One region of the Bacillus sp. BC08 genome, then DNA from elsewhere that is predicted to be linked to it. Evidence: riboswitches for the same ligand, from Rfam matches in the RefSeq annotation. Region 1 holds a riboswitch; the other holds the start of a gene.
What was found. Region 1 has a riboswitch for cyclic di-AMP ahead of ACXVYO_RS17770 (hypothetical protein). Riboswitches for the same ligand answer to the same signal wherever they lie in the genome.
Positions count from the first base shown of each region.

Region 2: it holds a riboswitch for cyclic di-AMP, as region 1 does, so the genes downstream of both, ACXVYO_RS25515 (APC family permease) here and ACXVYO_RS17770 (hypothetical protein) in region 1, are expected to answer to the same signal.

Region 1 is NZ_JBTGPA010000034.1:318,188-330,723, reverse strand. It holds gene thiS (sulfur carrier protein ThiS) at 1-77, shown strand, start outside; gene thiG (thiazole synthase) at 80-850, shown strand; gene ACXVYO_RS17780 (thiazole biosynthesis adenylyltransferase ThiF) at 843-1,862, shown strand; gene thiD (bifunctional hydroxymethylpyrimidine kinase/phosphomethylpyrimidine kinase) at 1,869-2,690, shown strand; cyclic di-AMP (ydaO/yuaA leader) riboswitch at 2,776-2,923, shown strand; gene ACXVYO_RS17770 (hypothetical protein) at 3,017-3,403, shown strand; gene ACXVYO_RS17765 (hypothetical protein) at 3,420-3,650, shown strand; cyclic di-AMP (ydaO/yuaA leader) riboswitch at 3,912-4,057, shown strand; gene ACXVYO_RS17760 (SipW-dependent-type signal peptide-containing protein) at 4,152-4,256, shown strand; gene kdpF (K(+)-transporting ATPase subunit F) at 4,253-4,333, shown strand; gene kdpA (potassium-transporting ATPase subunit KdpA) at 4,353-6,020, shown strand; gene kdpB (potassium-transporting ATPase subunit KdpB) at 6,034-8,124, shown strand; gene kdpC (K(+)-transporting ATPase subunit C) at 8,141-8,722, shown strand; gene kdpDN (KdpD-like non-kinase potassium sensor) at 8,779-9,933, shown strand; gene ACXVYO_RS17730 (MFS transporter) at 9,956-11,137, opposite strand; gene ACXVYO_RS17725 (MarR family transcriptional regulator) at 11,290-11,739, shown strand; gene ACXVYO_RS17720 (patatin-like phospholipase family protein) at 11,868-12,536, shown strand, end outside.
Region 2 is NZ_JBTGPA010000037.1:354,936-367,471, reverse strand. It holds gene ACXVYO_RS25515 (APC family permease) at 1-1,420, opposite strand, end outside; cyclic di-AMP (ydaO/yuaA leader) riboswitch at 1,565-1,711, opposite strand; gene ACXVYO_RS25510 (hypothetical protein) at 1,851-1,979, shown strand; partial or broken gene ACXVYO_RS25505 (oxidoreductase) at 2,035-2,169, opposite strand; gene ACXVYO_RS25500 (RNA-guided endonuclease InsQ/TnpB family protein) at 2,316-3,446, opposite strand; gene ACXVYO_RS25495 (hypothetical protein) at 3,446-3,574, opposite strand; partial or broken gene ACXVYO_RS25490 (ketopantoate reductase family protein) at 4,088-4,894, opposite strand; gene ACXVYO_RS25485 (hypothetical protein) at 5,070-6,545, shown strand; gene trhO (oxygen-dependent tRNA uridine(34) hydroxylase TrhO) at 6,709-7,668, opposite strand; gene ACXVYO_RS25475 (Nramp family divalent metal transporter) at 8,144-9,439, shown strand; gene ACXVYO_RS25470 (M23 family metallopeptidase) at 9,396-10,337, opposite strand; gene ACXVYO_RS25465 (sensor histidine kinase) at 10,421-11,488, opposite strand; gene ACXVYO_RS25460 (response regulator transcription factor) at 11,478-12,176, opposite strand; gene ACXVYO_RS25455 (GNAT family N-acetyltransferase) at 12,319-12,536, shown strand, end outside.

The DNA of each region.
Region 1 (12,536 bases):
AAAAAGATGATCATGCAGATACATCTGTTTTTGATGGAGACCAAATTGAGATTGTAACTTTCGTAGGAGGCGGTTGATTATGTTAAACATTGGACCATTTTCATTTCATTCTAGACTTTTATTAGGAACAGGAAAATTCCCTGATTTTGATGTGCAGCAAAAGGCAATTGATGTATCTGAGGCGGAGGTTTTAACGTTCGCAGTACGTCGTATGGATATATTTGATGCAAAGCAGCCTAATTTATTAGAGAAACTTGATGTAAAAAAATATAAGTTATTACCGAATACAGCTGGAGCAAAAAATGCCGAAGAAGCGGTTCGTATTGCAAAATTAGCAAAAGCTTCGGGGCTTTGCGACATGATTAAAGTAGAAGTTATTGGTGATGATAAAACGTTATTACCTGATCCAGTAGAAACGTTAAAGGCATCTGAAATGTTACTAGAAGAAGGGTTTATCGTTCTTCCGTATACATCTGATGATGTTGTATTAGCACGTAAATTACAAGAACTGGGTGTGCATGCAATTATGCCAGGAGCATCACCAATCGGTTCAGGGCTTGGTATTGTAAATCCGTTAAATTTAAGCTTCATTATCGAACAAGCGACAGTACCAGTTATCGTTGATGCTGGTATCGGTAGCCCAGCTGATGCGGCGTTTGCGATGGAATTAGGAGCGGATGGTGTGTTATTAAATACTGCTGTGTCGGGAGCAAAAGATCCAATTAAGATGGCATATGCAATGAAATTAGGTATCGAGGCAGGGCGCATTGGCTTTGAAGCGGGTCGTATTGCACGTAAACGTTGTGCGACAGCAAGTAGTCCTTTAGAAGGAATGAGCGTAGTTGAATAATCGATATTCTCGCCAAGAATTATTTTTTCCAATTGGAGAAGAAGGACAACGAAAGATAAGAGAAAAGCATGTGCTCATTATCGGTGCAGGTGCATTAGGTAGTGCAAATGCGGAGATGTTTGTAAGAGCTGGTGTTGGCACAGTAACGATTGTTGACCGGGATTATGTCGATTGGAGTAATTTACAAAGGCAGCAATTGTATGCAGAGAGTGATGTAGAAAATAACCTTCCGAAGGCTGTAGCGGCAAAAAAACGTCTAGAAGAGATCAATCGTGAAGTAAGGATAGAAGCTCTCGTTCAAGACGTAACAGCTGAAGAATTAGAAGAACTCGTTACAAACGTTAATGTAATTATTGATGCAACTGATAATTTCGAAACACGTTTTATCGTAAATGATATAGCGCAAAAATATTCTATTCCATGGATTTACGGAGCATGTGTAGGGAGTTACGGCCTTTCTTACACAATTCTTCCAAGTAAAACGCCATGTTTATCTTGTTTATTACAATCGATTCCGCTTGGCGGAGCGACATGTGATACAGCGGGCATTATATCTCCTGCTGTATCTCTCGTCGTTTCTCATCAAGTAACGGAAGCTATGAAACTGTTGGTGGAAGATTATGAATCGCTTCGAGATGGACTTGTGTCGTTTGATGTATGGAAGAATGAATATTCATGTATGAATGTGCAAAAGCTTCGTAAGCATAATTGTCCTTCGTGTGGAGAGAATGCGATATACCCGTATTTAAATAAAGAAAACACATCGAAAACAGCAGTTTTATGCGGGAGAAATACAGTTCAAATTAGACCACCTCATAAAGAAGAAATGGATTTTGAACGATACAAAGAATTGCTGAATGATCGTGTAAATGATTTAAATGTAAATCCATATTTATTATCATTTTCTGTGGAAGAAAAGAGATTAGTTGCTTTTAAAGATGGACGTGTACTTGTACATGGAACGAAAGATATAAGCGAAGCAAAAACAATTTATCATCGCTATTTTGGATAGAAAAGGATGAGTGGAATGAAAGTAAATAAAGCTTTAACAATTGCAGGATCTGATAGTGGCGGCGGTGCCGGCATTCAAGCAGATTTAAAAACATTCCAAGAACTTGGTGTGTATGGGATGACGGCTATTACGGCAATTACTGCTCAAAATACGCTTGGCGTTCAAGGGGTATATCCAGTTCCGTTAGAAGGGATTACGGAACAGTTGAATTCAATTGGTACAGATTTAACACCTGATGCTGTGAAACTAGGAATGTTATTTAGCGGTGAAATAATTCAAATTGTAGCAGAACATATTAATAAATTTGGCTGGAATAATATTGTACTAGACCCTGTTATGATTGCTAAGGGTGGTGCATCATTATTACAACAAGAAGCAGTACAAGCATTAAAAGAATATTTATTACCAGTAGCAACAGTTGTAACACCGAATGTTCCTGAGGCAGAAGTGTTAACTGGGATGGAGATTCATAATGTTGAAGATAGTAAGGAAGCTGCGAAAGTACTGCATGAATTAGGTGCGAAATACGTGCTTATGAAAGGCGGACATGCAGAATATCAAGGTAATGAAGTAATTGATTTACTCTTTGATGGAGAAACGTTTATCGAATTTAGAAGTGAACGAATTCCTTCAAAGCAAACGCACGGAAGCGGGTGCACATTTGCTTCAGCGGTTACAGCAGGACTTGCGAAAGGCTACTCCATTGAAGAGGCAGTTCAAGAAGCAAAACGATTTATTAGTATAGCAATTGAAGAGCCGTTGAATATTGGAAGCGGTCATGGACCGACGAATCATTTTGCATATAAGATGAATAATACACGTGTATAAAGACATGAGAAGCCAGTTTGTTAACTGGCTTTTTTTCTGTTTACTTTTTCCAAATACAGGAGTAATATATCAGCCAGAATACATTTTTTGTAATACGCTGAGTCCAAATATAAGGAGCGGAGGAACCAATTTGTGCAGTGTCACTAGGGGTGAATCTTTCAATTTTGAAAGTAGGGCTACTCTCAAAGTCCGAATCCGACAGCTAACTTCGTAAGCGTCTTGAGAGAGGACGGTGCCATGATGGATACATCACTTCATCGATCTGATTAGTATAGGGGAATATCAATCTATGTTTGATTTCTTTTATGCTAAGGAGGATGAGGTACATGGAACTAACACTTATTTGTGTTGGAGAAGAAAGCAAGGTAAATAGTTTAAGAGATTTAGTAGCATTTCAACATGAGTTAATCATTTTTACAGCAAATGAAGAAATAGCGGATGAAGTTAGGGATTGTGGATTTGATTGGACGTATAGTTGTAGTAAGGAGCAGGATTTTACTAGTATTTGTGAGTGTATTAAAAAGGTGATTTTACTAGGTGATGAGCTTCCAATCGTTAGCTTCTTTACAGAACACATTCGCTTTTCTTTTCAAGCGCCTATTACTGTTGTTACAAGGAATAAACGATATCCAGCGAGGCTCTATGAAATAATAGGAGCTACATTTGTCGTGTTTACGAATTGTGATAATATTTCTTTTTTATTTTTTGAATAGGGCGGGGGAAATGAAGATGAAAGTGTTGTTAGTAGGAGATATAGCGAATCGTTGGGCGGTATCGGTAGAGCGAGTTCAAGAATTGGTGGTGCTTGACCCTATTTTTCCAAGGCCCTATATTATATTGCCATCGAAAGACGCTTTATACTTAAAAACAGATGTTATCGAATATGAGCAGCTACATGCAGAATTGTCACAAGTTTATATTCGTGGGAGAAATTTAGGTGCTTTTTTACGAGGGGAATAAATAGTGAATGAAAAAAGAGCGAATGCGAAGTGCAACAAGCTATGCACTTCATGTCATTCGCTCTTTTTATTTCGTATTTAAAAGATCATTTCTGTGAAAAAGAAAGAAAAGACGAGAAAATAGATGAGAGGATATTAATAATACTTAATGTAAGCGTTTAAATAGATAGATATTTTCTTATTTTCAGTAATTTTCCTCTTTACAAGTGAAATATAGAGGAGTATATTTACTCTCATAAATCATTCATGAAATTTCCAAAAAAACCTAAAATCGCTGAGTTCCAGAAATGGAGCGGGGGAACCAATTTTGTGCATCGTCACTTGGGGTGAATCTTTCAGTTTTGAAAGTAGGGCTACTCTTTAGGCCCGAATCCGACAGCTAACCTCGTAAGCGTTTAGAGAGGAGGTTTACTTTGTGTTGTTCATTTCGAACACTAAGTAGAGCTTAGTGTTCTTTTTTTGATTAATTGATGGTAAATTTTTACAAAAGGAGAGGGTATCTATGCTAGATGTTGTAATGATCGGGATTTTTGTTGTGTTAGTTGCATCGATGGCAAGTCTTGCAAGTTGGTCAGATAAAGTTGTGAAAGAAGGGAAGCAATCATGACGATTGCCTTATCGGTTATTGTTGGAGCAATTACGGTGTACTTAGTGTATGCATTATTAAATCCGGAAAAGTTTTAATTAGGGGGAGTCATTCATTATGATCTGGGTCGCAGTTGTTATTACAATGCTGTTGTTTATTCTTGTGGCAAAGCCAACGGGAATTTATTTAGAGAAAGCCTTTCAAGGGAGTAAAAAGCTAGATAAAGTATTCGGGCCTTTTGAAAAACTTATTTTTAAAATTACGGGTGTAAAAGAATACAATCAAACGTGGAAACAGTACGCGTTGTCATTAGTTTTATTAAATGGATTTATGATTGTTGTCGTATATTTCATTTTCAGACTACAAGGAGTATTGCCATTAAATCCAGCACACATTGAAGGAATGGAGCCTACGCTCGCCTTTAATACAGCAATTAGTTTTATGGCTGATACAAACTTACAGCATTATAGCGGTGAAAATGGTTTATCTTATTTAGCACAATTAATCGGAATTACATTTTTAATGTTTGCAGCACCGGCAACGACGTTAGCACTCGTTATGGCATTTATAAGAGGGCTCGCTGGAAAAGAGCTCGGTAACTTTTTCGTTGATTTTACGAGAGCTTTAACGAGAGTATTTCTTCCTATCGCATTTATTGCGGCACTAGTCTTTGTCGCACTTGGTGTACCACAAACGTTAGACGGTGCCGTTACCGCACAAACGATTGATGGCGCGAAACAAAGTATTTTACGTGGGCCTGTTGCATCATTCGTGTCCATTAAGGAACTTGGAAATAACGGTGGTGGGTTTTTCGGAGCAAACTCTACGCACCCTTTTGAAAATCCAGGGCAAATGAGTAATATTTTGCAAATGATGCTTATGATGCTACTGCCAACAGCACTTCCATTTACGTACGGACGAATGGTAGGCAATAAAAAGCAAGGACGTATCCTTTTCGTATCATTGTTCATGGTCTTTTTACTAGGATTTATAACGATTACGACATCTGAATTACATGGGAATCCAGCGTTAAATGGAATGGGTATTGAACATGTACAAGGAAGTACAGAAGGAAAAGAGGTACGATTTGGAACGGTATTTTCTTCACTATACGCAACAGTAACGACAGCTGCTGAAACGGGAGCCGTTAATACGATGCACGATACGTTAACACCAATTGGCGGGTTAGTACCACTTGTAAATATGATGTTAAATACAGTATACGGCGGCGTTGGAGCTGGCTTTGTGAACATTATTATGTATGCGATTATCGCAGTCTTTATATCTGGATTGATGGTTGGACGGACGCCGGAGTTTTTAGGTAAGAAAATTGAAGGTAAAGAAATGAAATTAATTGCGGTAACAATACTATTTCATCCACTGCTTATTTTAGGATTTTCAGCATTAGCTCTTTCAACAAGTTTAGGAACGGATGCCATTTCTCATTCCGGTTTCCACGGTTTAACGCAAGTGGTATATGAATATACATCGTCAGCTGCGAATAACGGATCTGGATTTGAAGGGTTAGCGGATAATACACCATTTTGGAATATTACAACTGGTTTAGTTATGTTTTTAGGCCGCTATTTCAGTTTAATTACGATGCTAGCTGTTGCAGCTTCATTGAAAGAAAAGACGGTAGTACCAGAAACAGTCGGGACATTCCGTACGGATAATAGTTTATTTGGTGGTATTTTTATCGGAACGATTGTAATTGTCGGTGCGTTAACATTTTTCCCGATGTTAGTACTTGGCCCAATTGCAGAATTTCTTACATTGAAGTAATGGAGGGTAAATGATGAGACCGGTAGTAGTAAAAGAAAAAAGAGTAAATGAGTCACAAATACATGCTGTAGAAGATGAAGTTAGACAAGCAAAAACGATGGATCGTGATATTGTGAAACACGCAATGAAGCAATCCTTTGCGAAATTGAACCCGAAAGTCATGATAAAGAATCCAATTATGTTTGTTGTAGAAATTGGATTTATCATTACGTTCATTTTATCTTTTCTTCCAAGTCATTCTAGCAGTGTACCAGGATGGTTTAATATAACAGTTTCTCTCATTCTCTTATTTACAGTTTTATTTGCTAACTTTGCAGAAGCGTTAGCGGAAGGACGGGGGAAAGCGCAAGCCGATTCTTTAAAACAATCGAAGAAAGATGTGTTTGCAAATGTTGTAAAAGAAAATGGAGATATTGTTCAAGTTTCAGCAACTGATCTGAGAAAAGGTGATGTTGTTATTGTAAAACAAGGAGAAATGATTCCAAGTGATGGGGAAGTTATAAAAGGATTAGCGTCTGTTGATGAATCTGCGATTACAGGTGAATCCGCTCCTGTTATAAAAGAAGCGGGCGGTGATTTTTGTTCCGTAACAGGTGGTACGATGGTCGTCAGTGATGAAATTACGATTGTCATTACGAGTAATCCAGGTGAATCCTTTATTGATAAAATGATTTCGTTAGTAGAAGGGGCTGCTCGTCAAAAAACGCCGAATGAAATTGCTTTAAATACAGTATTAACGAGCTTAACTCTTATTTTCTTAATAGTAGTTGTGACGTTACCAATCTTTACGAACTATTTAGGATTTCAAATTGATACAGCTGTACTTGTTGCGTTGTTAGTTTGTTTAATTCCAACGACAATTGGTGGGTTATTATCAGCGATTGGTATTGCTGGAATGGACCGCGTGACAAAGTTTAATGTGTTAGCAATGTCGGGTAAAGCAGTAGAAGCTGCGGGTGATATTAATACAATCATTTTAGATAAAACAGGTACGATTACTTTCGGGAACCGGATGGCACATACACTACTTCCTGTAGGGAATGAAACGATTGAGCAAGTAGGAAAATGGGCTGCGATTAGTTCAGTCTTAGATGAAACACCAGAAGGCCGATCTGTTATCGAATATGTAAAAACGAAAGCTCTATTATATGATAGAGCACTTGCAGAACAAGGTGAATTTGTTCCATTTAAAGCAGAAACGAGAATGAGTGGTGTCGATTTACAGGATGGAACGAAAGTGAGAAAAGGTGCTGTCGGTGCCGTTATTGAATGGGTTAGGTCACAAGGCGGAACGATTCCGAAAGATGTAAATCAAAAAGCAGATTTCATTTCAAAAGAGGGCGGAACACCCCTTGTCGTTGCAGTGGATAGTCGTATTTACGGTTTAATTTATTTAAAGGATACAGTCAAACCAGGTATGCGTGAACGTTTTGAACAATTGCGCCAAATGGGGATTAAAACAGTTATGTGTACGGGTGATAACCCATTAACAGCAGCAACCATTGCAAAAGAAGCAGGGGTAGATGAATTCGTTGCCGAGTGTAAACCAGAAGATAAAATTGCGGTTATTAAAGCAGAGCAAGATAAAGGGAAACTTGTAGCGATGACAGGTGATGGTACAAATGATGCTCCGGCACTAGCGCAAGCTGACGTTGGATTAGCGATGAATAGTGGGACGACAGCTGCGAAAGAAGCAGCAAATATGATTGATTTAGATTCGAACCCGACAAAAATTATTGAGGTTGTAGGAATCGGTAAGCAATTGTTAATGACGCGTGGTGCGTTAACGACGTTTAGTATTGCGAATGATATCGCGAAATATTTCGCTATCATTCCAGCGATGTTTACACTTGCGATTCCGCAAATGGAAGCATTAAACATTATGAAATTAACATCACCACTGTCAGCAATTTTATCAGCATTAATATTTAATGCAGTTATTATTCCGTTACTTATTCCATTGGCGATGAAAGGTATCGCATATAAACCGATGAGTTCGAATGCACTACTGGGCCGAAACCTACTTATTTATGGGCTTGGTGGAGTGATTGTACCGTTCATTGGAATTAAAGTAATTGATATAATTGTCGGCTTGTTTATATAAGGAAGAGGGGAAAGAGATGGCGAAGAAACAAAGTATACTATCACCAATCATCCGTATTACTTTTACATTTTTAGTGTTGTGCGGCCTTGTATACCCGCTTGTTGTTACTGGTATTGCACAAGCAGTGATGAAGGATAATGCGGATGGAAGTCTAATATATAATGATAAAGATGAAGTGATTGGTTCTAAATTAATTGGTCAAAATTTCACGGATCCACGTTATTTTCATGGGCGTGTTTCTAGTATTGAATATAAAGCAGAAGCATCAGGGTCTAATAACTATGCACCGTCTAATCCAGATTTAGAGAAACGAGTAGAGAAAAGTATTGAGGAGTGGAAGAAACAAAACCCCACTGTTCCAGTTACAGAAGTACCGATTGATTTAGTGACGAATTCAGGTTCAGGGCTTGATCCTGATATTAGTCCGAATGCAGCTTCTGTACAGGTAGAGCGTATCTCAAAAATAACGAAAATTCCGAAAGAAACGTTAGATCAATTGATTAAAGATCAAACGGAAGGTGCGGCACTTGGCTTATTTGGAGAGAACCGCGTAAACGTTTTAAAGTTAAATTTAGAATTACAGAAACTACTGAAATAGTAACAGTGCTACCTCAATCTAACGGATTGAGGTAGCGTTGTTTCGAAAGAAAGGTTGTGAGTGTTTTGTATGCGGATGACTATAAACCAACTTTTCAAAGGCGAACACCAGAAGAGTATTTAGAATATATTCGTCAGCAAAACCGCGGGAAGTTAAAGCTATATGTAGGAGCGGCTCCAGGAGTAGGAAAAAGTTATAAAATGCTCTTTGATGCCAGAGAGATGAAAAAGGATGGTACGGATATTGTAATTGGTTTAATTGAAACGCACGGGAGAAAAGAGACGGAAGACGCAATTGCTGATTTAGAAAAAGTTCCTTTAAAAGAAATAGAGTATAAAGGGAAAGTATTTTATGAACTCGATGTGGAAGGAATTATAAAACGTGCACCGCAAGTCGTTGTTGTGGATGAACTCGCGCATAGTAATATTCCTGGATCTAAAAATAAGAAACGTTATATGGATGTACAGGAATTGCTAGATGCCGGTATATCCGTCTTATCAGCATTTAATATTCAACATTTAGAAAGCGTTCATGATATTGTAGCTCAAATTACGAATGTCAAAGTGCGAGAACGTATTCCAGATTTCATTTTACAAAAAGCAAATGAAATTCAGCTTGTTGATGCAACGCCCGAGGTATTAAGGAAGAGATTAATAGACGGGAAGATATATAAAGAAGAAAAAATAGAGCAAAGCTTACAAAATTTCTTCACGCTTAATAATTTAGGGGCACTAAGAGAATTATCACTTCGGGAAGTTGCCGATGATATGGACGAGAAAATTAGTCAAACCGTTATAGAACCGATTGGCGTGAAAGAAAAAATTCTCGTTTGTGTACAATACAGTTCAACAGCAGAGAAGTTAATAAGACGGGGATGGCGCATGGCGGATCGGTTAAACGCTGAATTGTATGTATTAAATGTTGAAAGAGAAAATATAGAGTCTCTTGCAGCAGGGAAAAAGCAAACGATTGAAGAGTGGAAGTTGCTAACGAATCAATTTGATGCGAGTTTTGTTTTAGAAGAGGCAAAAGGAAGAAAGCCAGCGGATGTTATTATTGAAGTTGCGAAAAGACTACAAGTAACGCAAATTCTACTCGGACAATCGGCAAGAACACGTTGGGAAGAAATACGAAAAGGTTCAATTGTAAATGAAATTATGAGGCAAACGAAGTATATTGATATTCATATCGTTGCAGATCAAAGAGTTTAGAATAGAGACCATCTATAGGTCTCTATTTTGCTTTTTGTACAGCCTGAAAACGTAGTATTTTCATTGCGCATAAAATGATAAATAGAAATGTAATTGCACCTAGGAAGAAAATCCAAAAGTAATTTTGATTAAATACAAGAAATCCACCTACAAGTGGCCCTGTGCCCATACCGAGATAGCGAATAAAGTTGTACATACCGATAGCAGTTGCGCGTTCTTGTACGAATTCTTCCGTTAATAAAGTAGTGTGAGTTGGCATAGAAAGTCCCATACTAAAACCGTATAAAGATGTAACGATAATGATGAATGAGATATTGATGCTATATGTGAAAGAGAATAAAGTGACACATATAGTATTGAAGAAACTAGTGATGAATAAAGCTTGCTTTGTTGTGAGGCGTTTTTGCAAAAGCTTGTAGCAATAACTTCCTAACATAATAGAAAGGGACATCGGTACAAATATAAGACCAATTTTACTTGCAGTTAAGTGAAATGAATTTGTTAAAATGCTTGGTAAAAAAACGAGGAAGCAAAAGTAAATACAAAATTGAATGAAGCCAATAAGAGTAATAGAAAATCCAGTTTTATTTTTTAAGATAAACCAATAACTCTTTTTTGCTTGCGGTTGCTTACTTACAGTTGGTTTTGTTTCTGGAAGTAGTGAAATATTTATAATTAATAAGAGAATGCCAAGTGTAGATAAAAATAAAAATACGTATAAATGGCCATTTATACTGCCGAGATAACCACCTATAAGAGGACCAATTGCAGGTGCGAGAGCAAGTAACATTTGATACAGGCTCATCGCTTCTCCGCGTTCTTTTCCTTTAAATAAATCACCAATAATCGTTGCTGCAACTACAGGGATAGCGGCTATTCCTATAGCTTGAACAGCCCTGAAAAATAGAAATAAATAAACGTTCGCCGAAAAAGCACATCCGATTGAACCAATTGTACTAATGATTAAACTAGGGATAAGGACATATTTTCTCCCCTTTGTATCAATTAAAGGTCCGTATATGAGCTGCATAATTGCAAGAACGAATGTGAATAGTGAAACTGTTAAATTTACTAGATAAAGAGAAGTGTGAAAAGAAGCTTGAATCATAGGCAAGATAGGTGTGTAAATATTTTGAGCGAAGGAACCGAGTAAGGCACTCATACAGACGACATATAAAATGAAATGTAGTTTGTTTTTTTTCATTATGTTAACCTCCTTGTTATTTAGTTTCCTTGGAAACTAAATTTATTTTAACATGATTTTCTCACTTGTAAATATGAAAAAATGATTTTAAAATGGTATATAGTTAAATTGTTTCTTTGGAAACCTAGGGGGCGAACGGATTGGAACGTACAATGAAACAAGTGGAAATACTTTCGGACATTCGTACACTTTTGCATAAAAAAGAAGAACATTCGAAAGGGCAAAATGAGAAGTTTCTTCGTGAAACAGGTATAAGTGGTATGTCTTTATCTGAATTACATGTTATCGAGTGTATTGGAAAAAATACTCTGATGAATGTGACTGCTATTACGACAGAAATGGGAATGACGAAGGGCGCAATCTCTAAAATTTGTACAAAGTTGTTTCAAAAGCAATTCGTTGAGAAGATGCAAATGTTAGATAATCAAAAAGAAATTTTCTTCCGCTTAACGGAAAGCGGAAATGAAATATATAAAGCTCATGATAAATTGCATAAACAAGCTGAAGAAAAGTGGCTGTTATTGTTAGATGGATATACGGAAGAAGAGCAAGGTTTTATTCAAAGGTTTATAAAGGATGTCTCCAAACATTTGGAAATATAATTGGAAGAAAAAACTCCTTTTTTTCAAGTCTTTTGAATATAATTTCTAAAAGAACTCATATATAATAGAAACAGATACTTAACATAGTGAATAATTAAAGAGTCAATATATAAAGAGGAGAGAATAACATGCTTGAAAATACGGGATTAGTATTAGAAGGCGGCGGTATGCGTGGTGTATATACGGGGGGGATATTAGAATATTTTATGGAACAAGATTTATATTTTCCATATGTAATCGGTGTATCAGCTGGTGCTTGTCATGCAGCGTCGTATCTTTCCAGACAAAGAAATAGAAATAAAACAGTAAATATTGATTATGCATCACATCCGAAATATTTATCGTATAAAAATTTATGGAGAAAACGCCAATTGTTTGATATGGAGTTCATTTTTCATGAAATTCCAGAAAAGCATGTACCGTTTGATTTTGAAACATACTTTAATAGTCCAGAGCGTTTCCTTGTAGGCACAACAGATTGTGAAACAGGACAGTCTGTTTATTTTGAAAAAGAGGGAACAAATGATGATGCACTAAATTTATTACAAGCATCTAGTTCATTACCTTTCATTGCACCTGTAGTAAATTACCGTGGTAAGCAGTTATTAGATGGAGGAATTTCTGATCCGATTCCAGTTCGTAAAGCGCAAGAAGATGGATTTGAAAAATCAGTCGTTATTTTAACGAGAAATCATGGTTATGCTAAGAAAAAATCAAAGTTTGGATGGGTGGCAGCGAAAGCTTATAAAAAATATCCGAACCTTGTTAATACGATGTTAAATCGTTATGAAGTATAT
Region 2 (12,536 bases), on a different contig from region 1:
TTCCCTTAATCGGAACAAGTGGCTCACAAGTTTTTAAACTTAGTTGGTCTCCTACCGCATCATAATGCTTCTTAATTCGGTGGAACAAGAAGATTATAACAGGTAAGAAAATAAGAATCGACCATACTTGTGCGAATTTAGTTAAAAAGAACATACTCATTACGATAAAACTAATAACTGCACCAATCAAATTAATCGATAATCGTAAAATCCATCCTTCAGGTTTTTCACGAAGCCATTTTAATACCATACCAGTTTGAGAAAGGGTAAACGGAATAAATACACCTACTGCATATAACGGAATTAAATGTTCTGTTTGGCCTTGGAAAGCTACAATTAAAATAATCGAAGCAATTCCAAGTATAATAATACCGTTTGAGTAACCTAGGCGATCTCCTCTAATCGTAAACATTCTCGGTATGAATTTGTCTTTTGCAAGGTTAACTGCTAATAATGGAAATGCAGAATACCCTGTGTTAGCAGCAAGAATTAATATTAAAGCAGTTGTACCTTGTATGAAATAATACATGAAATTACGCCCAAAAGTTTGTTCAGCAATTTGTGAAACAACTGTTACTTCTTTACTTGGAGTAATTCCGTAATAATAAGCTAAGAAAACAATTCCAGAAAATAAAACTGCGAGTAATGCACCCATTGCAAGCAATGTTTTCGCAGCATTGTTAGGTGCAGGATCTTTAAAGTTTGGAATTGCGTTAGAGATCGCCTCAACACCTGTTAAAGCCGAACTACCCGATGCGAATGCTCGTAGCAGTAAGAACAAACTAATTCCTGCAACTGGTGTTCCAATCGGCGTGTGTAAAGTCGGTGACACGTGACCAGTTAAAATATTATAAATCCCTACCCCAATTAATATAAATAGTGCTAGAACAAATAAATAAACTGGATATGCTAAAACGGAAGCTGATTCTGTTACCCCTCTTAAATTTAAAATAGTAATCAATATAACAAATATAATCGCAATGATTACATTATGTGCATGTAAGCTAGGAAAAGCTGATGTGAGCGCGTCTGTACCTGCTGAAACACTTACCGCAACAGTTAAAATATAATCGACTAATAAAGATCCTCCAGCTATTAACCCTGGATTCATCCCTAAATTTTCTTTTGATACAACATACGCTCCCCCGCCATGCGGATAAGCAAAAATAATTTGACGATAAGATAAAATAAGGGCTGTCAATAACACTAATACCCCAACAGCTATCGGAATAGAATACCAATAAGCAATCGCTCCAAGACCTGCTAAAGCAATTAAAATTTGCTCTGGTCCGTATGCAACCGATGACAATGCATCAGAAGATAAAATAGCTAACGCCTTCGTTTTATTAAGCTTTTGCTCTCCTAGCTCAGTTGATTTTAACGGTCTTCCAATTAAAAATCTTTTAATAGATGAAACCACTGCTGTCCACTCTCCAATAATTTTGTACGAACGATGCTGCTTGTTACAGCCAGCAAACTATTTCTTCAGAAAACAAAAAATGTCTACAAGCCATAGCGAAATAGACTTGTAGACATTATTTTTTTTGTCGCACAAGCTCCACCTTCCTTCTCAATATAACGCTTACGAGGTTAGCTGTCGGATTCGGGCCTATGAGTAGCCCTACCTTTTTCAAGGATTCACCCCATTGGATTAAGAACTAATCCATAAGAACGGGTCCCCCGCACCATGCGGTTTCAGCGATTTAGAAAATTGAAACTGTGGATTATAATACTCCTTTATTTTCAAAATGTAAACAAAAATTTTTAAAAAGAAAAAATTTAAATGATTGCGCATAATCCGCCGGTAAATATACATAATGAATACTAAAAAATCGATAAAGGAGACCCACATGTCTAAAGAAAAGAAGCCTATTTTTTCCGATTCCTATTTAGATGCGTTAGCAAATGAAATTAATCAATTATACGGTAAACGTGAACAGGAAATAAATTTGACAGATAGAACAAAAAGAAATAAATAAGTTGTCATAAAAAAAGAAAGCAATACACTTATATATTGCTTTCTTTTTTATTTTTTCATACATCCAATTCTATTGCTGATTTGTTAAGGAGCAGTTCTTCATACACTTTCAAATTTTGATATACCGCTCCCAATAATGGTGCTTCTATAGAAAATTGTTCTGCTGGATCTAGTAAGTATCCTTGTAAATGCTTCCGATACGATAAACTTAACTAAATCTATACAATTCAATCAAATTTACACGAGTTAGTGCTTCATCGTGTTCTCGCAGCCCCAAAGGGACGAGGGGTATAACACTCCACACGAGGCAGTATCGTTACCTCCTATTATCAAGTATTCATTTTACCCATCTTGATAAATTTATCGACGCATTTACATCCCTATCGTGATGGCTATTGCATGAAGCACAACACCACTCACGTATTTTTAAACTCCACTGTCCTTCTGGTTGAACTGAATGGTCGTATTTAACTCCGCAACATGAGCAAATCTTGCTTGAGGCGAACCATTTATCAGCTTTTACATACGCAATGCCATACTTCTCGCACTTGTATGACAAACATTGAAAGAAGAAGTTTAATTTTTGAAATGAAAATGCTTTCGATAGTTTTTTGTTTTTTAACAGGTTTGAGATAAATAAGTCTTCCACAACAATTCTCATTGGTTTGGTTTTCACCAATTTAGCTGTTGCTTGATGGATATGGTTATTTCGGATATTCGTAATTTTCCTAGATAACCGCAGGTGCTCAGTTTTCGCTTTTTCATATCCGGCAGATTGAATTTTTACACCTTTTTTAAATCTCCTAGACATATCTCTTTGCGCTGACTTTTTCCTTTTCAAAAGTTTTTTAACCTTGGCATCTTTGTTTATATTTCGTTCTTTCATACCATTAGAAGCTACAAACAGCTCTTTTAAACCAACATCCACACCAATCGACTCATCGGTTAGTTCTTGTAATTCAAAGTCTTCTTGGAATCCTACACTCATCCACCAGTGACGACCATCAAAGGTAACTCTTGGATTGGATGGTTTTTTGTTTCTTGGTAGTTGCTGGCTTGTTTTCACTTCTCCAATAGACTGAATATGAACTACTTTCTTTCCTATAACCAGTCTTTCATAATTGGCATAAAATCCTTGGATTACATCTTTTTTGGATTTATAAGAAGTTTGATAACCATTTTTGTACTTTTTGAACGAATGTTTTCTCGCCTTATCAAAATCTTTTGAAGCCTGTTTAGGAACTTGTGCGTTGATGCCATTTAACCACTCATATCTCTTTCGCTTCTTGATCTTTGTAAATCGTTTCTGTAAAGCTAACTGTGAAACAGATTTTCCAAATAGCTTATAGTATCTATCACTCATTCTTTTACAATAGTTATAAGCGAATCTTGCAGCACCAGCATGGTTTCTAAGCACTTGTTCTTGTTCAGGCGTTGGAATCAGTCTGACTTTCTTCGCTAATATCATCAGAATGTAACTCCTTTAATGAAAGATTTGTTCTTCTGAATCGTAGCGTGTTCCACCAGCATTCTCCTTAGACTACTCGGATGCAAACCTGTTAATTCTGATACTTGACTAACTCGTGAAAATTTCATGATTATTCTCACCTCATTGAACCTAACATAGCACGTACGTTCGGTATTTTCAATGAAGTTTGATAGATTTAATAAAATTTATCTTGTTCAACTAAGGGCGCAATTCCTTAGCCAGTTCTCTTATGAACTTCTCATGTTTTCACATGAGCGCAGACTATATGTTTATCTCTTTAGAGATAGAGGATTTTTCCACCACCGTAGGCTTGTGGTGTACTCTCGTCAGTTATACGAGATAGTCGTTGAACGTTCATCTTATCCATTTTGACTTAGATGATTCGAGGCGGAAGACCCATTGTTCTAGTGTTTAGGATTTAACCTTGCACCATCTGATTGATTTTTTCTGCTTTCGCGACATTCACGCTCGCCATTTCTAGCCACGTTGTAGTTCAATCAGCTTTAGGGATTGCCCGCAGTTACCCCTCACTACTAGCCAATCACTTGACTAGCAGGGCTTACTGATATATTTAATTAACTTTGGTTATAATTGGTTAAATAAATCGTAACAGTTAGTTACCCTTCAATAGACGCACCTTTTTCCATATCCCGCTGCATCGATGACTTCATATCGTACGAAATTTTATCAATTGTTTTCATATGTTCCTGGACAATGTCTTCCTTAACTGGTGCCCCTATATATTTCATAATTTGCACACATTCTTCAAATAAGTTTTGGATAAAATCGCGACCACCTTCGCTACCGCGAATCGGCCCTATCGGTGCACGCATCAATGTCGTCACACCCGACATTACAGTAATGAATAAATATTTATGCCACATATCTTGTGTAATATTTTCACTTAATACAAAACTAGATTTCGTACCTGCAAATGCTTTAGAAATATGCTGTATTCTCTCTGAATCTTGAGACTTCATTTCTCCAAATACAAGTCTGTTGGCAGCACTCGTTTGTACTATTTCTCCTTGATCGTTGAGCGTCGTCTCAATAAAGCATAAACCGCCAATTACTTTTTCTTCGCCGAACTCCTTTTGTAATAGTGATACATGGGCAATACCATTTAACAATGGAATGATGACCGTATTTTCACCTACAAACGGCTTCAAATCTTGCATTGCCTCGTTTAAGTGATACGCTTTTGTTGAAAATAAAATGACATCAAATGGAGCAGTTCGATTTTCCTTCGTTATTAATTTCGGTTGGAAGGAAAAATCTCCGTTTATGCTTCTAATTACAAGTCCTCTTTCCTCCAATTGTTTTTTCCGTTTACTACGAACAAGAAACGTAACATCCTCTCCCTTTTCTACTAAGCGCCCTCCAAAAAAACCTCCAACGCCTCCAGCTCCTAATACTAAAATACGCATACAACATCCCCCTTTTCAAAATACAATTTTATAACATTTCGTATACATAACATTATACATGTCCCCTACTAAATAAGCTGAATTTTCATACTCAATCAAATATAAAACAGTGGTTATTTTCAAATGAATTTGGGCATGTTGTTTTTATAGCATATATGGAAAGGAAACAATGTTAATGGAGGTAATACAAACAATCGAGGAAAAAGATGTAACAACAGCCATATTTCAATTTATATTCCCGTTTTCTTTTAAAACTGGATATGAACAAAATATGTTCCCTTTCTTACAGAAAAATGATTTTCACCCTTTTCGACTTGATCATCTTGAAAATGAAAATACATACTACGGAAAGTTTCAAGTTTCACATCAAAATATGGAAGCTTACTATCTTTCATTTACAAATAAAATACTCTTTCCTCACTCAGCACATCAAAAAGGATTGCAGCGCTATTCTAAAGACCTTAACTTAGCTGGACATTTAACAACAAATTTGATTTCCGTTCCATTCAAGATTCATTCTATTGACGTAACACTTTGTCCTTATGAGCTTGGATTCTTAACAATTCGGACAGAAGTAGAAACCGCTCCAAACATGACATTATCAGAAGCAATTGAATTTGCCGCCCGCTTCCGTGTACTTGAAACTAAAAATGGTACAAATGAAACTATCTGTATCGAATGTAATGGCAAACAATATTCACAAGTAGAGAAGCTCATATTCGGCGATTTATTTCATGGCTTAACAGACTTCTTTGAGAAAAAGAGATTGCGGAGCTCTTACTTTCAAACATTCCCATTCTTTGAAGATCAACGAATGTATGTACAAACTTTATTATCTATAAACAAAGAGTCGGACCTTCATGTAGTTGATGTATACCGAGCTTCCAGTCTTTCCGGATTAACAGACGATGGTAAGCCTTATATTAGTGCAAATAATGTTCCTTATATTCAAGATTATTTAATAAAACATTCTTATCAAAGATGGGCTCCTAATCGCTACTTTATTATGGAAGAACATATTTTCACATGTATAACAAACGAAGGTGAACACGAATTCTCTAAACTTGCTAGTCAAATGTACGGGGAGTTTTATTACGCCTTATTATTGAATTTATTTCATAAAGTTGTTTTATTAAAAATGGCAAATGCTTATGCTGAGTTAAATATTGAGCAAGATACAAATGAAATAGAGAAATTAATTTATTCAATCAATTCATTTACAGCGAATTACTTTTCTTTAGAGCTAGTATCCCAATCACAGAGTGAAGATATTTTCTTCCGCTTAAGAAATCTATTTAACATTGAAGTACTATACTCAAATGCAAAACAAAATCTTGATAGTTTATTTAAATATCAAGAAAATGTCGCTTCTAAAAAAGATAGCCTTTTACTATTAATTTTAACGCTCTACTCTGTAGTAGGCCAAATGTTAGGGTTTACTATGATTGATCTTTTAAGAAACACTGATTCAAACAAAATATCGTCACCACTGGAATTTTTCGCACTTTTAATAGCAATTAGCGGTATCGTCATTTCACTTATTTTAGGTACGCAAAGTTTATACCAATGGAGTCAACAACATAAACGAAGAAAAGCATGGGTAAAACAAACTGTACTTTCTGCTGTAAAAGAGAAAGATGATAAGAAGTAAAGAAGGTTATTTTCAAATTACAAATACGTGGCAGGATTCAGTAAATGAAATTTTCATGAGCGATTTTTACAATATATCGAATTACTGACAAAAGAAAAACTACATAATAAAAAAAGTACTCCAATCTAAAACCTGGAGTACTTTTTTATTACACTAATTCAGCTTACTTCCCTGCTTCGATTTTCTCTAATGCAGCAGCTACTTGCTCTTCCGTTAATTCATGTTGTATTACGTAGCGGTTACGTGGGCTTACACGACATTCATGAGAACATGCACGTAAATGTTTCGCTTCGTTTTCTTCAGAACATAAAATCTTCTTATTACACTCTGGATTTGAACAGTTTACATAGCGCTCACAAGGTTCTCCTGAAAAGTGGTCTTTACCAACAATAACATGTTCTTTTTGGTTTACTGGTACAGCGATACGCTCATCAAACACATAGCATTGTCCATCCCAAAGCTCACCTTGTACTTCTGGGTCTTTTCCGTACGTTACAATACCACCGTGAAGCTGACTCACATCCTCATAACCTTCACGAACTAACCAACCAGAAAACTTCTCACAACGAATTCCGCCTGTGCAATACGTTAAAATCTTTTTACCTTCAAGTGTTTCTTTGTTTTCTCTAATCCAATCTGGTAATTCACGGAATGATTCAATATCAGGTTTAATCGCACCTTTAAAGTGTCCTAAATCGAATTCATAATCATTTCGTGCATCAATGATAACTGTATCTTCTTGTTTCATTGCTTCATAAAAATCTTTTGGCTCTAAATACTTACCAGTAATTTCTTTTGGATTAATGTCGTCTTCTAAACGAAGTGTCACTAACTCGGGACGAGGACGTACGTGCATTTTCTTGAATGCATGCCCTTCTTCTTCATCTATTTTAAATACGATACCGTCAAAACGTGGATCGTTGTTCATTGCTTCCATGTATTTCTCAGTTTGCTCTACAGTACCAGAACAAGTTCCGTTAATTCCTTCTTTTGCTACAAGAATTCTACCTTTTAATTCAAGTGAATTACAAAATGCTAAATGCTCTGCCGCGAATTCTTCTGGATTTTCAATTGTTGTGTACATGTAATATAGTAATACTCTATATGGTTTTGTAGTTGCCAATGTGTTTCTACCACCTATCTAATTTTTAAAATCATGTATAAGTTAACGTTCATATCAAAACATATATAATAAGAAAATGAATCCATTTTCTTCTCTTTATACTATTTTCTATCAGTTAACAAAAATAAAAAACAAGATTACACACCAAAACCCTGTGGTTATGTTGTAATCCCAATATATTATATATCATACAAATGCAATTCCATCAATTAATATGCTGGGTTATCGGCTTTTTGTTCACATAAATTTCAAAAATAGCCCTTTAATTCATTATGTTTCCCCACGTCATCACACCATAAACTCCCAATTTTTTATTACACGACACCATCCATTGCAGCAAGGCATATAATTTGCACTAAGGAAACATTTATGTTCAAATAAAAATATCATCTAATACATCTAAATGTATTGAAATAAACAATAAGAATACTTACAATAATTTCATCAAGTTAACATTTCAAAGGGGAAAACTACTATGAATAAAGATATATCAAAAGATGAACAAGTCCCTTCTCAAAGCACAACTGTTCAATCCGCACACTTAGCTTTAAGTGGCGAAACGAAAGGCTGGAAACGACTGTTACCGTTTTTAGGACCCGCTTTTATCGCATCCGTAGCTTATATTGACCCTGGTAACTTTGCTACAAATATCGCAGCTGGTTCTCAATATGGATATTTACTATTATGGGTTATATTCGCTTCTAACTTAATGGCGGTATTAATTCAAACTTTATCAGCTAAATTAGGAATTGCTACAGGAAATAATTTACCGGAAATAGCTCGCGAGCACTTTCCAAAACCTGTGTCTATCGGCTTATGGATACAAGGTGAACTCGTTATTATGGCTACAGATTTAGCTGAATTTATCGGGGCAGCACTCGGATTGTATTTATTATTTGGAATTCCTATGTTACCAGCTGCTTTAATTACAGCAGTCGGATCATTTATTATTCTTGAGTTTCAACGCAGAGGATTTCGCCCACTAGAAGCTATTATTACAGGGATGATTTTTATTGTAGTAATAGCATTTGGGATCCAAGTTTTTTATGCAAAACCCGAATTAAGTCCCCTTCTTTCAGGACTATTGATTCCGAAATTCCAAGGTGTAGACAGTATATTACTTGCAGCAGGGATATTAGGCGCAACAGTTATGCCACATGCAATCTATTTACATTCTGCATTGACACAACGCCGCGTGGTTGGAACAACTGAAGAACAAAAGAAAAAGATTTTCCGTTTCGAATTTATTGATATCATTATTGCAATGGTTATCGCTGGAGCAATTAATGCGAGTATGTTAATTGTTGCTGCTGCATTATTCTTTAAAAATGGCTTGCATGTTGAAGATCTTGATGTTGCTTTTAATCAGTTCAGTACTTTAGTCGGTCCAGTATCAGCTGCTTTATTTGGAATTGGGCTCTTATCAGCAGGACTATCTAGCTCTTCTGTCGGTACAATGTCAGGTGATATTATTATGCAAGGTTTTATTCGAATGCATATTCCTTTATACTTACGCCGCTTTATTACAATGATTCCACCTTTAGTTATTATCGCTTTAGGTGTAAATCCAACTTACGCTCTAGTCATGAGCCAAGTCGTCTTATCATTCGGTATTGCTTTTGCATTAGTACCACTTATTATGTTTACAAGCAATAAAAAAATTATGGGTGCACTCGTTAATCACCGCATAACAACCTTTATCGCTTGGATCATTGCTGCACTTGTTATCATTTTAAATATTTTCTTACTGTATCAAACATTTGTAGGGTAATAGAAAAAGGTATTCCAATAAAACTGGAATACCTTTTTTCATTACCACTTATGTATGTACCTCTTTCTGGCATTATCGCACCTTTCTCAGTTCGAAAGTAAAGTGGTAATCCTTCCGAAAAAAACATGCTCACCTTGGATGGATCCTGCCTTTGATGATGAATATGTAAATGCGGCTCACTTGAACTTCCAGAGTTACCGACTTGGGCAAGAACATCTCCTTCATTTACATGTTGTCCTTCCCTCACTTTAATTGATCCTTGTTTTAAATGGGCAAGAATCAAAAATGTCCCTGATTCATCTAGTCGTAAATAAATATGATTCCCCGCCATTGACTGAAAATCATCCGATCCTGGAACTACATCTTTTTCATCATTATTGATAGATACAACTGTTCCAGAAGCTGGTGCCATTACTTTCGCTCCATATATTCCATAATCCCCTAAATTACTACTTTTCACTTCAGCAGGCGGAATAAGAATATCATATGCCCATCGTTCATTTGGTTTTATAGCATGATAGTTCGTTTCTAATCGATCACCGCCCCAGCCCACTAATGCTCGTTCATTCAGAGGAAAGCGAACGACTGCTTTAGGACTCATAGATTGTACATCTGCTGGGTAAGCAAGTCCCCCTATGTTAGCAAACCATCCTAAAGGCCAGGCTCCAATTATAGAGAAAAGAACGATGAAGAGTAGTGTTCTATCTATTCGCTTTCTGAAAATGCCTTTCCACAAAAATAGTAATACTGAACCTATCAAAATAAAGATTGATACTAAGCTAAAGGCTTGTAACCCCCACCAAACAATGACTGATATAACACCATGGGCTAAATAAACTACACTCCAACTTATAATTAAAAACGCTACTAAAATTACTAATACATATCTCTTCCACATGTTGTACCCCCCACCCTCATATCTTTGTTCTACATAATACGAAGTGAAAATTACGACATATAAAAGAAATACTTACGATTTTCTTACAATTCTTTATAATGCGGTAAAACGATGGTAAAAACAGTTTCTTTCTCATTACTGCACACAGTGATATCCCCTTTATGGAGCTCTGCTATACTTCTCGCAATTGCAAGTCCCATTCCTTTTCCACCTGTATAAGAGCTACGTGATTTTTCGCCACGATAAAACTTCTCAAAAACATAAGGAAGGTTCTCTTTCGGAATGCATTGTCCAAAATTTTTAATTTCTATTTCAACATTCATGTCTCTTTTAGAAATTCGAATCAAAATCTGTTTTCCGTCTTTCCCGTACATAATACTATTACTAATTACATTTTCGAACAGCCTCACCATAAGCGCTACATCCATTTCCACATGTAACTCCTTATCACCATTAATACAAAAGCTCATATCAGCATCATCTAGTTGTGGTACAAAATCAATCATGATTTGTTCAATGAACGCTTTCATATTTACTACACTTTTATGTAATTCAATCTCCCTATAATTTATTTGACAATATTCTAATAAATCATCTACTTGATTTTTTAATTCATAACTTTTTCGCTTTAATATACTTACATACTGTTCACATTCTTCTCTATTTGAATGAAGCTGATTTCCTAACAGGTCCGCATAACCGATTAGAGATGTTACAGGTGTTCGTAAGTCATGAGAAATATTGCTAATCATTTCATTTTTCGTTTCCTGCGTTTTTTTTTCATTTTCGATAGACTCTTTTAAACTTTTAGCCATCCTATTAACATTCGTTGCTAATTCACCAATCTCGTCATTTTTCGAAATAGGTATATGTATTTCCAAATTACCATTACTTATTTCTTTCAAGTTCTTATTTATTTCAGATAACCTTTTCATCATTGTTTTTGTCATGAATGCAAAATATATTGTAGTAAAAATTAAAAAAGCTATTACATATAAAAATGAATATTTTTTCTCTAATTCGGTAACTTGACCATATATATTTCCAATTAATATTTGAAACGTTATTATACTTACAGTTGCTAATAAGATGCTACATATGAATGCGATAAAAAACTTAGCTCTAATACCTTGTAATGATTTAATCTTCAATTTTATATCCGACTCCCCAAACATTTTGAATAAACTTCGGTTCTTTTGGATTCTCTTCAATTTTATTTCTTAATCTTGCGATATGAACCATTACTGTATTATTACTTTCATAGGCTCTTTCTTTCCAAACGCTTTCATATATTTCTTCAATAGTGAACACACGATTCTTTGCAGCTGCCATTAAGTACAAAATATCATATTCAGTTTTCGTAAGATTGATCGTTTCTCCATATAACATTACTGTTCTAGACACTTCATCTATTTCTAAACCTCTAATGTTTATTTTCTTTTCTATTACTTGGACAGTATTTTGATTGAAATATGTATACCTTCTTAATTGAGCCTTCACTCTCGCTATAAATTCAATTGTACTAAACGGCTTCACAATATAATCATCTGCGCCAGTACTAAATCCAATTACTTTATCTACATCCGATGATTTTGCGCTTAAGAACATAATTGGTAAACTATGTTTCTCTCTAATCCTTCTGCACAATTCTATCCCATCCATGTGTGGCATCATAATATCCAAAATAGCAAGTTGAATACTGTTATTATTTATGATTTCTAAAGCCTCTTCTCCGTTATGAGCACTTAAAACTTTAAAACCTTCTTGCATTAAATTCGCGTTAACAAATCGAACAATATCTTGATCATCATCTACAATTAAAATTGAGTTTTTCTCCATATACAAACCTCTTTTTAAAATATATTTCACAATCAATTTTATCATAAATTAAAACCATACTTCCCTCTTGAATAATCTTTATTTTCAGACTAGATTATATAATAACAACACATTCTAGTTTCAAAAGAAATGGAGTGAAAGCATGTTTCCTATATTGAAAACCGACCGACTCATTTTAAGAGAACTTACCGAAGAAGATGCACCGAGTATACTACAATGCTTCTCTAATACTGACGTACTGCGCTATTATGGCCAAAAACCATTACAAGATGTTGATCAAGTGAAACAAGTCATTCATAACTTTAAACTCAGTTACAATGCAAGAAGCGGTATAAAGTGGGGAATTGAATTAAAAAACAA